2 regions of the Shewanella sp. 1180_01 genome follow, and region 1 is predicted to be linked to the other one. Evidence: predicted binding sites of a transcription regulator. Region 1 holds the regulator's gene; the other holds the start of a gene.

Region 1 (6,369 bases):
CATAATCGCCAGCGTTAACGGTACTTTAATCTCAAGTATCGTGCCCTTACCTTTCATAGAATCAATATGCACTGTGCCGTTAAGCTGAGTGATACGGGTTTTTACCACGTCCATCCCAACGCCACGACCAGAAATATCTGAAATCTCGACCTTAGTTGAAAAACCGGGCGCAAAAATCAAATTATACGCTTCACTGTCAGTCATTCGCGAAGCTGAATCTTCATCGAGCACACCACGTGTTATCGCGATTTTTTTCAGTTTTTCAGGGTCCATACCTGCGCCATCGTCTTCGATTTTTAGCAGTATATGGTCACCTTCCTGACTTGCAGATAAGGTAATCGTACCCGTTCTCGGCTTGCCGTTGGCTTCACGCTCATTTGGCATTTCAATACCGTGATCCACCGAGTTACGCACTAAGTGGACGAGTGGATCGGCAAGCGCTTCAACTAAGTTTTTATCTAGATCGGTTTCTTCACCGACCATGATCAAATCAATTTCTTTATTGAGTGTACGCGCAAGATCACGTACTACCCGAGGGAAACGACCAAACACTTTCTTGATCGGTTGCATACGGGTTTTCATCACCGCGCCTTGCAAATCGGCAGTCACGAGATCTAAGTTCGCAAGGGCCTTAGACATTTCCTCATCATCACGACTGATGCCTAAGCTCACTAATCGATTACGCACTAACACTAACTCGCCCACCATATTCATGATTTGGTCGAGTCGTGCAGTATCAACACGTACTGTAGTTTCACCTTGAGGCACATTTGCTGAACTTGCTTTAGCTGGCGCTTTCTCAACAACCGCAATGTCCACTTTCGGTTTTGCGGCAACTACAGGGACTGGAGCAGGCGCAGCAGCTTTTACTGGTACGGGAGTCGCAACTTTAGGTGCTGCAGTCGAAGCTGGCGTTACTGATGCAGTAGGCGCTTTTACTTCTGCTTTTGCAGGGGCCGCATTTTTACCATGGAGTTCATCGAGTAATCTTTCAAACTCATCATCAGTAATTTCATCGGCATCCACTATCGGTTGAGGCGTGGGAGCCGAAGCGACCTTTGGTTTAGCTGGCACTTCTTCCTCTGCTTTAAACTTGCCTGAACCATGCAGTTCATCAAGCAATGCCTCAAACTCATCATCAGTGATGTCATCACCCGATGCTGAAGGCGCTTTAACTGGCGCTGCTGGCTTAGCGACCACTGGTTCAGACGCCACAGCGGTAGCAGCCGCGGGGCCTTTTCCAGAGCCATGAAGCGCATCTAACAAAGCTTCAAATTCAGCATCGTTGATATCATCAATACTTGAAGATGAGCTATTACTTATCTCTGAGGGAATGTCTTGTGGGACGGGAGTTTCAACAATGGCTTCAACGATAGGCTCTGGCTCGACAACTTCTACCACTTCTGCAGACGCAACTTCAGATGGCAATAGCGCACCTGAACTCAGCATTTTAAGTCTAGACAACAGGCCTGACTCAGCGGGATCTTGTTGTTCGCCCTGCTGCGTTTGAGCAAACATGGTATTAATAGCATCAACAGCCTGCAAAATAATATCCATCAGCTCTGCGTTTACGCTGCGTTTGCCTGTGCGCAATAGATCGAAGGTATTTTCAGCCTCATGACACACATCGACCATGGGAGTTAAGCTAAGAAAGCCTGCGCCACCTTTAACGGTATGAAACCCTCGGAAAATGGCGTTTAGCAAGTTTGTGTCATCAGGATTATTTTCAAGCGCAACGAGTTGCTCTTGCAGAAGCTCTAAAATTTCACCGGCTTCGATTAAAAAGTCCTGGAGTATCTCTTCATCTACATCAAAGGCCATCAAATTGACTCCCAGTTAGAAACCCAGACTCGATAGAAGATCATCCACTTCGTCTTGACCCGTTACTACATCTTGACGAAGCTCGGCATTCATTATCGGCCCTTCCGCTTCAATATTATTTTTCTGAGCAATCTGAGTTTCAATCATAGGTTGCTCACCAAATACCGTCAGCATAGAAACCAGATTACTTTCAACTTCCATTACTAGATCAATAACACGACGGATTATTTGTCCTGTTAAGTCTTGAAAATCTTGCGCCATCAAAATTTGATTCAGCAATTCACGTAATCGAGTCGAGTCATTTGCACTACGGGACATAAGATCTTGGACATCGTGACAAAGAACCTTAAAGTCACTTAAGACTATCTCGCGTCGCATTAATCTGTCCCAAGATGGCATGACTTTTTGAATATTAACCGTTACGGCATTGGCCAAAGGTAAACATTCTTCAACCGCATCCATGGTTTTATTTGCCGCTTGTTCAGTCATGTCAATAACGTAATTTAAACGTTGCTTGGCATCGGGAATTTCTGTATTGGCTAATTCAGAAAGACGATTATCAACTTGAAAATCCATCAGCGCACTATGAAGTTGCCGAGTTAATTTCCCTACTTCTTCGAATAATTCTCGTTGCAATGGAGCTGCAAGCTCCCGAAATAAATCATCTGCCTGACTTTGCTCACCTGCACTTAATAATTCAACAAAGTGCTGAGCTTGCTCGAGCGTGATGAGCCCTGATGTTTGTGACTTCATAGCTCATCCTTGCTCAAGCGAGTCGTTCGAATATTTTATCTAACTTCTCTTTCAGCGTTGCAGCGGTAAAAGGCTTAACCACATATCCATTCACTCCCGCTTGAGCGGCAGCAATAATCTGTTCACGTTTTGCTTCAGCAGTTACCATTAATACGGGTAAATGCTTTAGCGAATCATCTGCGCGAATTGCTTTTAACAGATCGATCCCTTGCATGCCGGGCATATTCCAATCTGTAACAACAAAATCAAAATCCCCCTTTTGCAACATCGGCAGGGCTGTTGAGCCATCGTCTGCTTCTTGGGTGTTGTTAAACCCCAAGTCTCGCAACAAGTTCTTGATGATACGCCTCATTGTCGAAAAATCGTCAACAATGAGAATCTTCATATTCTTGTCCAAGGTTTCCTCCGGTGAGCTGACATTCTGTGCTCGATTAATAATTATACTTATGTCCAGTGCTTGAGTTTAGCTTTCAATCGCAACATTGCCTGACTTAATATCTGGCTAACCCGCGATTCACTGACTTCAAGAATGGCGCCAATCTCTTTTAAATTCAATGCTTCATCGTAGTACAGGGATAACACTAATGCATCTCTTTCAGGCAATAATTTAATTGCCTCAACCAGAGCAGAATGAAATTGGTTCTCAGCTAATACTTCAAATGAATCATCATCGGACCGATCACTCACTGTAAGTATATCCTGAGATACGCCTAAGTCTTCTATCCCTATGATTTTTCCGACAGAAACATCGTTAAGAATATGATGGTACTCATCGAGCGTCATATCAAGTTTTTCTGCAATTTCTGTGTCGCGTGCATCACGACCCAGCGCTTGCTCTAACTCATCTATAGCGTGTGCAACCTTGCGGTTGTTACGATGAACGGAACGAGGGACCCAATCGCCGCGGCGAATTTCATCTAACATGGCCCCACGTATGCGTATGCCGGCGAAGGTTTCAAATTTCGCACCCTTGCCACCATCAAACTTGGATGATGCTTCTAATAACCCCATCATCCCAGCTTGGAGTAAATCATCTAACTGCACGGAGGCAGGTAGTCTGGCGAGTAAATGATGCGCAATTCTTTTAACCAACGGAGCATACTGTTCAACGATCGACGATTTATTGTCTAAACAAGTATACGCAGCGGCTTTATTCACTCGTTTTTTCCTCTTGAAAATCTGGTCGTTGTACTAAACGCTCAACGAAAAACTCCAAATGCCCACCAGGTTGCTGCGGTACAGGCCAGCTTAGAATTTTATTTGCCAACCCTTGATACGCAATCGCTGCTGGTGATTTAGGATAAGCTTCAACCACCAATTTTTGTTTACGAACTGATTTACGTAAGTTTTCGTCAAATGGGATTGTTGCAACCAATTCAAGGGCTACATCCAAAAATCTGTCGGTCACTTTACTGAGTTTAGCAAATAATTCCATACCTTCGCGTAAACTACGCACCATATTGGCAACTATTTTAAAACGGAACACGCCATGCTCACGGCTGAGGATTTTTATCAGGGCATAGGCATCGGTAATTGATGTGGGTTCATCACAAACAACGACCAGCACATCCTGCGATGCACGTGAGAAACTGAGCACCATATCTGAAATCCCAGCAGCAGTATCTACGACTAGAATATCAAACTGAGTCCGCATCTCACTAAATGCGCGAATTAACCCGGCATGTTGCGCTGGACTTAATTCCACCATCCCTTGTGTTCCTGAAGTGGCTGGCACTATGCCAATCCCTTTAGGGCCACGAACGATAATATCGTCAAGCTCTGCATCACCAGAGAGGACATGGGAGAGGTTACGCTCGGCACGAATACCCAGCATGACATCGACGTTTGCTAAGCCAAGGTCAGCATCAAGTACCAAGACACGCTTGCCTTTTTCGGCTAATGCCACAGCTGTATTAATGGAAACGCTGGTTTTACCAACGCCACCTTTACCACCTGTGACCGCGATTACTTTCACTTTTTCGTTATAGGGTTGATTCATCATACGTAAACCACTTGCTTGATCCAGGGTCATAAATCTACTCAAATGCACAGGCCATATTATCTGACCACGCTGTGTCTTGTAATGATTGTTGTTCTGTACTATCTAACGCTGCGAGTGCCTGCTGGGCTAAATCTAAGGTATCCGCAACTTTCATATCTTCAGGAACTCTTTGTCCATCAGTAACATAACTTAATGGTAATCCGTTTTGGATCAACACACTTAATGCCCCTGCTAACGACACAGATTCATCGAGTTTTGTGAGAACGACACCAGATAGGGGAATGCGTTTAAAATGATTGACTGCATCTTGCAGCACACGGCGCTGTCCTGTCGCAGACAGTACCAGATAACTGCGGATAGGTATCCTGCTATTTGCAGTTAAATTATCAAGTTGCTGGTAAAGACGCATATCTCGTTGTCCCATGCCAGCCGTATCTATCAATACTAGCTTGCGATTCCTAAACTGATAGAGAATTTGCTCTAATTCATTCAGATCATGAGCTTGCTTTACTGGGCAGCCCATTATTTTGCCATAAGTTGCTAATTGCTCATAGGCTCCGATACGATAATGATCTGTCGTTATCAAAGCCACATGCTCAGCACCATGATGGGCAGCAAAACGGGCAGCAAGTTTCGCTAATGACGTGGTTTTACCCACACCGGTTGGACCCACTAATGCAACCACTCCGCCCTGTTTAACAATATCATCACCTTGATTATCAAGCATGTTAGCGAGACTTTGAGGTAAAGCTCGAACTAATTCTGCAGGCGTATAGTGTTGGCTCAGCGCCGCTAATTTGTTCGCAACCGCAGGGGAGAATTCAGCCTCAAGTAACTTGGCCTCGAGCATAGCACCGACGGGGTCGATGCGTTTTTTATGTTCTGTCATCAAAGAGGACACTTGGTGTGTCAATAAATTACGCAATGAGGCTAACTCATCACGCATTGCCTCAATATCTGCGCTTTGTTTCTGTGATGTCTGTGGCTTCTTATCAAACGTAGCAGGCGCTTCGCGACGCTCCACTTTTGCCGCAACCGGAGCTTGTAACCCCTTTGCCCATGCGGGTAACGCTGCATCAACTTGCTGATGCGACATCTGTTGATTCAAACGACTTTGCTGCTTCTCTAACAAGGCTTGTAATGAGTCAGCAGGTGCCGCAGGCTTTGCACGGGTTTCTACTCGTACTGGCTGTTTAGCACCCAAGGACACAAGGTCGTCACTCACGTCCATAAAGGTTGGCGCTGGCGCAGTAGCTGCGGTTTTCGCTTTAGGTTCGTCATAGTCAACGGCGGCGACAATTTCGATGCCCCCATTCACTTTCTTATTTGACATAATGACGGCATCTGAGCCGAGTGTTTCTTTCACTTGGGCCAGTGCGGCGCGCATGTCTTTGGCAAAAAATCGTTTAATCTTCACTTATGCGTCCTCTACTGGCCGACTGCAGATACGATACGTATTTGCTTCTCATCAGGTATTTCTTGATATGAAATGACTCTGAGATTAGGAATAGTATGTTTAACAAAGCGTGACAGCGTCGCGCGTAACATACCTGACGTCAACAATATGGCAGGTTGTCCGACCATTTCTTGCTTCTGAGCCGCATCGGCAAGAGACTGCTGCATGCGTTCTGCAAGACCGGGTTCAATGTTAGGACCATCACCACCGGTTGCTTGCATTGACTGATGCAACATCTGTTCCAACTCTGGCGCCAAAGTTATGACGGGGATTTCGAGCTCTGGGCCTGAAATTTCCTGAACGATCATACGTTTCAACGCGATACGAACTGCAGCGG
Region 2 (6,369 bases), on a different contig from region 1:
GGGTGAGAACTGTTTACTCTCACCGCCCATATAAAATGCGATCACCAATATTTCTCTACGGTAATTTGTCCCGGAGCACGACGTAAATTCTTCACCAATCCCTTATCGAGTAAGGCACTTTGGGCGCCATTTATCATACCGGGATTGCCGCAAATCATGACTTGGGAATCAGCAGCACTTAAGGTTAATCCTGCCTTTTGTTCGATTTCCCCCGAGACTATGCCCTCGGGAATACGACACTGCAACGCATCGGCCAAGGGTTCACGGGTCACACTCAAAACTAATATAAACTGTGCTGGGTATTTGCGTTCTAACTCACGCAGCTTATCAAGGTACGCCAAATCCTGCGCCTCGCGTACGCCATAAACAAGCACCACTTTTTCAAAACGCTCCCAAGGTTCATGGGTGTCGAGCATAGACAAAAATGGCCCTACCGCTGTACCTGTGGCCAAAAACCATAAGTGCTTGCCTTGAAGTTCACCCTTAGGAATTTCCGCTAAGGTCATAAAACCGGTCGCGGTTGAGGTGATTTCAATTTCATCGCCTATGACAAGGTTGTGTAATTGCGGCGATAACAGACCGTCCTCTACCGCAACGGCGAGCACTTCGGCATAGGGTTTATCGGGGGAATTTACTAAGGAGTAAGCTCTGGCCACACGCTTATCATCTTGCATTTGACTTAACTTGATAAACTGACCAGGAATAAATGGGGCTAACTCGGCGGCGATGCGCAATGAAAATAACTTATCGCTCCAATCAATACGTTCTATAACTTGTCCCCTAGTCCACATAACTTGCCCTCAAGCGAAACGTTAAATAGACTTCCAGCATAGACTTTTTTCCGCATAACAAAAACCCCTTATGATAAGGGGCTTATGACGATAGAACCGAAAACAACAGAGCGTTAACTGGCACTCGATTGTGTCTCATCTGTCTTCTTGTTAAAGCTATCTCTAAAGGCCTGTAATCCCTCTTGCACTAAACCGTAGGTTTTATCGACACCATCGGCAATATCACCCTGCAACACTTTAAGACCAGACAGAATATCTTTCGCTTCTTTAAAGCCGTTATCAATTGCACCACCAATGATTCCCATAAAGCTATCGAGTTGATCGCTTAGACTCATACCCGAATTTTGTTGCTGGTGAATGCTAAAAAATTGCGTCGCAAAACTCACGATACGATCTGCAGTCGCTTCTTGTGATGTATCTACGCCATTATCGTAAGCAGTTTGAATCGCGTTCTCGCCCATAGTAGGCGCTAACTCTTTATTAATCGACTCTATCGCAGCGCGATAAAGCAAGGTCATAGACTGATCGCCTGACTTGATATTCACATCTTGCTGTGCCGATAGAATCGCTTGATTCATCAGCTGCTTACTCGTTTGCTGCGCGGTTTGTTTCGAGGTCAATTCTGTGGTTTTCGCGTCCTTCGAATCACTCACTTCGGTACCCTTAGGCGCCGTATTTTCAGCATATTTTTTCTGCGGCAAAGGGGTACTTTGCACTTGAGGAGATTTATTAATTTCCATGATGACTATCCATTCAATTCGGGTCGACTTTATTATCGACCAAAATTTAACCTGCTTTAGTAATTTTTAGAATTGAAGTACCATCGTGACCACAAGGCCATGATAAGGCCCGTATAAATTGAGTGGGTTTATTCTGTATAAATTGCATAAAGTGCCAATCCACCCGCATGCAGCTCATTGCTATCGTCGAGCTTAGACAAAAGCTAATAGAAAAGGATGTTACACCATGGCAGCAGGCCGCAGTTTGAGTCATTTCCGCTTTCACGCGTTTACACAAATACTTAAGCGCTGTACTGAGCACTATATGGGCATCAATATTAAACGCCTTAGTTTGCTCACTGGTCTTATTATCTTAACTTGTCTCGGCCTCTCGCCGATTAGCCAAGCCCATGCGGAAGACAGGCTGATTATTTTAGTCAGGCATGCCGAAAAAGCCGACACGCCAGCCAATGACCCGCAGTTATCGCCCAAGGGGGAAATGCGCGCAACGTCACTGATCACCGCCTTGAGCCGCACGCCGTTGTCGCAACTCATCGCGACTCAATACCTGCGAACCCAGCAAACACTCACGCCCATCGCCGAGGCTCGCCATTTGCCAGTGACGATAGTCGAAGCAGCAAAGCCTATCGAAGAACATATTCAGCAGATTGTCGAACAAGTACATGCGGTACAAGGTAATACGCTCATCGCTGGTCATTCAAACACAGTGCCATTGATCATAAAAGCCCTGGGTGGACCTGAGATCCAAGCGATCGGCGAAGAGGACTACAGTCAGCTGTTTTTACTCTCTCTCAATGATGGCCAACCCGCAAGCTTGATCTCCACCCGCTACGGACAAGAATAAGGATAAATAACATGAGTGAACTCAATTGGTTTATGTGGGGACTCGATCTGTTGTCAGGACTGTTTTTAATCGTTATAGGACTCGCAGTACTCGCGGTTATTTACATGTATATCGCAGATAAAATGCAGACCAAACAAGCGGTAAGACATAACTATCCCGTGATTGGTCGTTTTCGATATCTGTTCGAAAAACAAGGTGAGTTTTTCAGACAATACTTTTTTGCCCAAGACAGGGAAGAATTGCCCTTCAACCGTGCTGAACGCAGCTGGGTGTACCGCGCCGCCAAAAATGTCGATAGAACCATAGCCTTTGGTTCGACTCGTCCCTTGGATGCAGCTGGTACTATCATGTTTATGAATACCGCCTTCCCAACCCAAGATGAAGATATCACTCCTATTCATCCTCTGACGATTGGCACTCACTGTCGTCAACCTTATACGACTCAAGCCATTTGCCATATTTCAGCCATGAGTTTTGGCGCCCTATCTCGTCCAGCCATCACCGCCCTTTCCCATGGCGCAGCGCAAGCGGGTTGCTGGCTTAATACGGGTGAAGGCGGTTTGAGCCCATATCATCTCAAAGGTGGCTGCGATCTCGTCTTTCAAATTGGAACAGCAAAATACGGTGTGCGAAATGAACAAGGACATTTAGACGATGAAAAACTGAAAGCGATAGCGATTCATCCTGAAGTCAAAATGTTCGAAATTAAAATGAGCCAAGGCGCAAAACCTGGCAAGGGTGGCATTTTACCCGGTATTAAAGTGACCGCAGAAATTGCCCATATTCGCGGTATTCCAGAGGGACACGACTCAATCAGCCCCAATGGCCACATCGAATTTAAGTCAGTGAATGATATTTTGGATATGGTCGAGCGAGTACGTGAAGTTACTGGTAAACCTACCGGCATCAAAGCCGTACTCGGGGATGTGCAGTGGCTGGAAGATTTATGTAATGAAATTGAACGCCGCGGCGAAGACTCAGCCCCCGACTTTTTCACCTTAGACAGCGCCGATGGCGGCACGGGCGCAGCGCCGCAACCGTTAATGGATTATGTAGGATTACCGCTGAAAGAAAGCTTACCTATCCTAGTCAATATCTTGATCCAACGAGGCTTGCGTAAACGTATCAAAGTCATCGCCTCGGGCAAACTTATCGTCCCATCCAGAGTCGCTTGGGCTTTGGCATTAGGCGCCGACTTTATCGCATCGGCACGTGGCAACATGTTCGCCCTCGGCTGCATTCAAGCCTTGCAATGTAATAAAGATACCTGCCCAACGGGTATTACGACGCACAATCCAAAACTACAACAAGGGCTAAATCCTAGGGACAAATCGACGCGTGTCGCTAGCTATAATCATAATTTACATCATGACTTAGGGCTGATTGCACACTCTTGCGGAGTGACAGAGCCAAGACAGCTCAAGCCTTCACATGTACGAATTGTGCTCGATAGCGGCTTATCCATCTCACTCGACAAATTCTATTCGCACATGGATAAATAGCCGCAAATCCTTACCGTTATTAGCCAGTACAACTTTTGTCTATATGGGTTTTACATCAGGTATATTTGAATGCGCATCACAAAAGAGGTAAGATTCGTGAGGTGAGGCGTTATTCAAATACCTTACCCACAATAGAACTTAAGGAAACACTTTGAAATCTAGCTTCGTAAGCCAACTGCCCCCCAGTAAAACTGTAAGCACGAGCTGTAAGAGCTGTAATCGCCTAACTGAGATCGAAGGCGAGCTTGTGTGTTTTCGTGAAGGACAGATCATCCGACTCACATTGATCGATGAGTCAGCGCCTAAATTGAATCTTTTATGCGAAGGTTGGAAAGCTGGCAAGCTAAACGGCGTAGCTTAATTCGGTAATATTTATCGAGAGTCGCATTTATCTAGAGTAGTTCTAGAGCAAAATCACTCTTCCTTGAGCATCGAGAATAGAAGCTCACCTCTATCCTCACACATTCTTATCTAACGCGTGCTTTCTAACGCATTTTCTAGCGTATGGTCTATGATTTTTAGCGCATGCTCATCATATAATCACTTGTCGGCACGTTCATATCGCGGATCACACCCGCAAGTACCATCTCTGGATTGACCTTAGCCAAAGTCAGGCGCCGAGTCGTCACCAGTAGGCCCGCATTCAATTCAGCATGAATACGTTGCAGCGAATCATAATCAACACCACGTTTTTTCAATGTCGCCATGATGGCATCCCAATCAGTGGCGACTTTTTCTTCTTTGCCTTCAATGTTAACTCTCAGTGCAATATTTTCCATGCCAGATCTCTTCCGATTGATGTGTTGGCATTTGAGTATAGAGAGCCAAAGCTGAATAAAGACTGAACTGTATTGCGCTATTAACTGCTCAGAGGAGTATGTTGTTGCTCATTTTGTATACGCCATAATTTGGCATATAGACCATCTGCCAACAGTAAAGTTTGGTGATTGCCTTGCTCAACAATTTCACCTTGGCTCAAGACGACGATTTGGTCAGCATCGACAATAGTGGATAATCGGTGAGCCACCACAAGGCTGGTATGCCCTTTAGCGACTTCCCGTAGTGCCGATAAAATCGCTTGCTCGGAACGGCTATCGAGTGAAGATGTCGCCTCATCAAACACCAGCACGGGTGAGCCCTTCAAAATGGCCCTCGCTATCGCGACCCGCTGTTTTTCTCCGCCAGAGAGTTTTAAGCCGCGCTCACCCACCTTTGTATCCCAACCAAGGGCAAGCGATGCAATAAATTGCTCTAAGTGCGCCAGTTTAATCGCGTTGCGCACCTCTTCATCCGTCGCGCCCGGGCGACCATAACGTATGTTCTCAACTAATGAATCGTTAAACAGCACTGTATCTTGCGGCACGATAGCGATGGCCCGTCGCAACGCATCTTGCGTAAGATGACGGATATCTTGTCCATCGATTTTAATCGCGCCTTGGTCCACATCGTAAAATCTAAATAGCAGTTTAATCAGCGTCGATTTACCGGCACCACTATCACCGACTACGGCCACTTTTTTTCCCGCAGCAACCTTAAAACTCACGTCCCGCAAAATTTGCCGCTCGTCGTAGCTGAAATTCACATTTTCAAATACCAGCTCGCCCTTGGTGGGCTGAAAATCGAGTGCTTGGGGTGAATCGACTATCATGGGATGTTTATCGAGCAGGCTAAACATACGTTCAATATTGGCTAAGGCGCCGCGAATTTCGCGATACACGAAACCTAAAAAGTTAAGGGGTAAAAAGAGCTGCATCATAAACGCATTAATCAACACAAAATCACCTAAGGTCATATCGCCATAGGTAACTCTGTATGCCGCCAGCGCCATCATTGCTGTCATCGCCAGAGCGATAATCACAGCTTGTCCGCCATTAAGCGCAAACAAAGATAAGCGGTTTTTACGTTTAGTGACTTCCCACTGTTCTAGCGCTTGATCGTAGCGCTGCGACTCATACTTCTCATTATTGAAATACTTAACGGTTTCGTAGTTCAGCAAACTATCAATCGCCCGCGTATTTGATAAAGAGTCAGCCTTGGCGGCATCACGTACATACTCAGTGCGCCATTCGGTCGCGACCACAGAGAATATGATGTAGGCCAACACAGCAATAAAGGTGATTGCCGCAAACACAATCCCGTAGTTATAGAAGAAAATGCCAATCACCATGACAATTTCGAGCAAGGTCGGCACTATGTTGAACACCATAAACCGCATGAGGAAACTCACGCCACTGGTGCCGCGCTCAATATCACGGGATAAACCGCCGGTTTTGCGCTCTAGATGAAAATCGAGATCAAGTCGGTGTAAATGCTCGAATACCGCTAAGCCTAAACGGCGGATCGCCCGCTCAGTCACCCGACCAAACAAGGTATCGCGGATCTCCCCCGTAATCGCCGTCAGTAAACGAATCGCACCATAGGCCAACACCAATCCCACGGGCACACTGAGGGCTTGCGCGGTTTTATCGGCATCTAAGGTGTCGACCAAATGC

The links. The regulator FliA, encoded in region 1, starts transcription of late flagellar genes. The targets are predictions, from matches to a motif close to CTAAAGNTNNNNNNNNNNNNGCCGATA.
Region 2: a site for FliA is predicted at 1,565-1,591, ahead of FW758_RS16840 (DUF5610 domain-containing protein). Genes of this name have one in related genera too.

Annotation. Positions count from the first base shown of each region.
Region 1 is NZ_VXCT01000024.1:56,809-63,177, reverse strand. Features, by position in the region: gene FW758_RS13700 (chemotaxis protein CheW) at 1-1,821, opposite strand, end outside; gene FW758_RS13695 (protein phosphatase CheZ) at 1,837-2,574, opposite strand; gene cheY (chemotaxis response regulator CheY) at 2,588-2,971, opposite strand; gene FW758_RS13685 (RNA polymerase sigma factor FliA) at 3,019-3,732, opposite strand; gene FW758_RS13680 (MinD/ParA family protein) at 3,725-4,606, opposite strand; gene flhF (flagellar biosynthesis protein FlhF) at 4,611-5,993, opposite strand; gene flhA (flagellar biosynthesis protein FlhA) at 6,005-6,369, opposite strand, start outside.
Region 2 is NZ_VXCT01000036.1:21,311-27,679, reverse strand. Features, by position in the region: gene FW758_RS16845 (ferredoxin--NADP reductase) at 42-791, opposite strand; gene FW758_RS16840 (DUF5610 domain-containing protein) at 905-1,531, opposite strand; gene FW758_RS16835 (histidine phosphatase family protein) at 1,758-2,375, shown strand; gene FW758_RS16830 (FMN-binding glutamate synthase family protein) at 2,387-3,877, shown strand; gene FW758_RS16825 (hypothetical protein) at 4,029-4,238, shown strand; gene FW758_RS16820 (hypothetical protein) at 4,396-4,656, opposite strand; gene FW758_RS16815 (ABCB family ABC transporter ATP-binding protein/permease) at 4,737-6,369, opposite strand, start outside.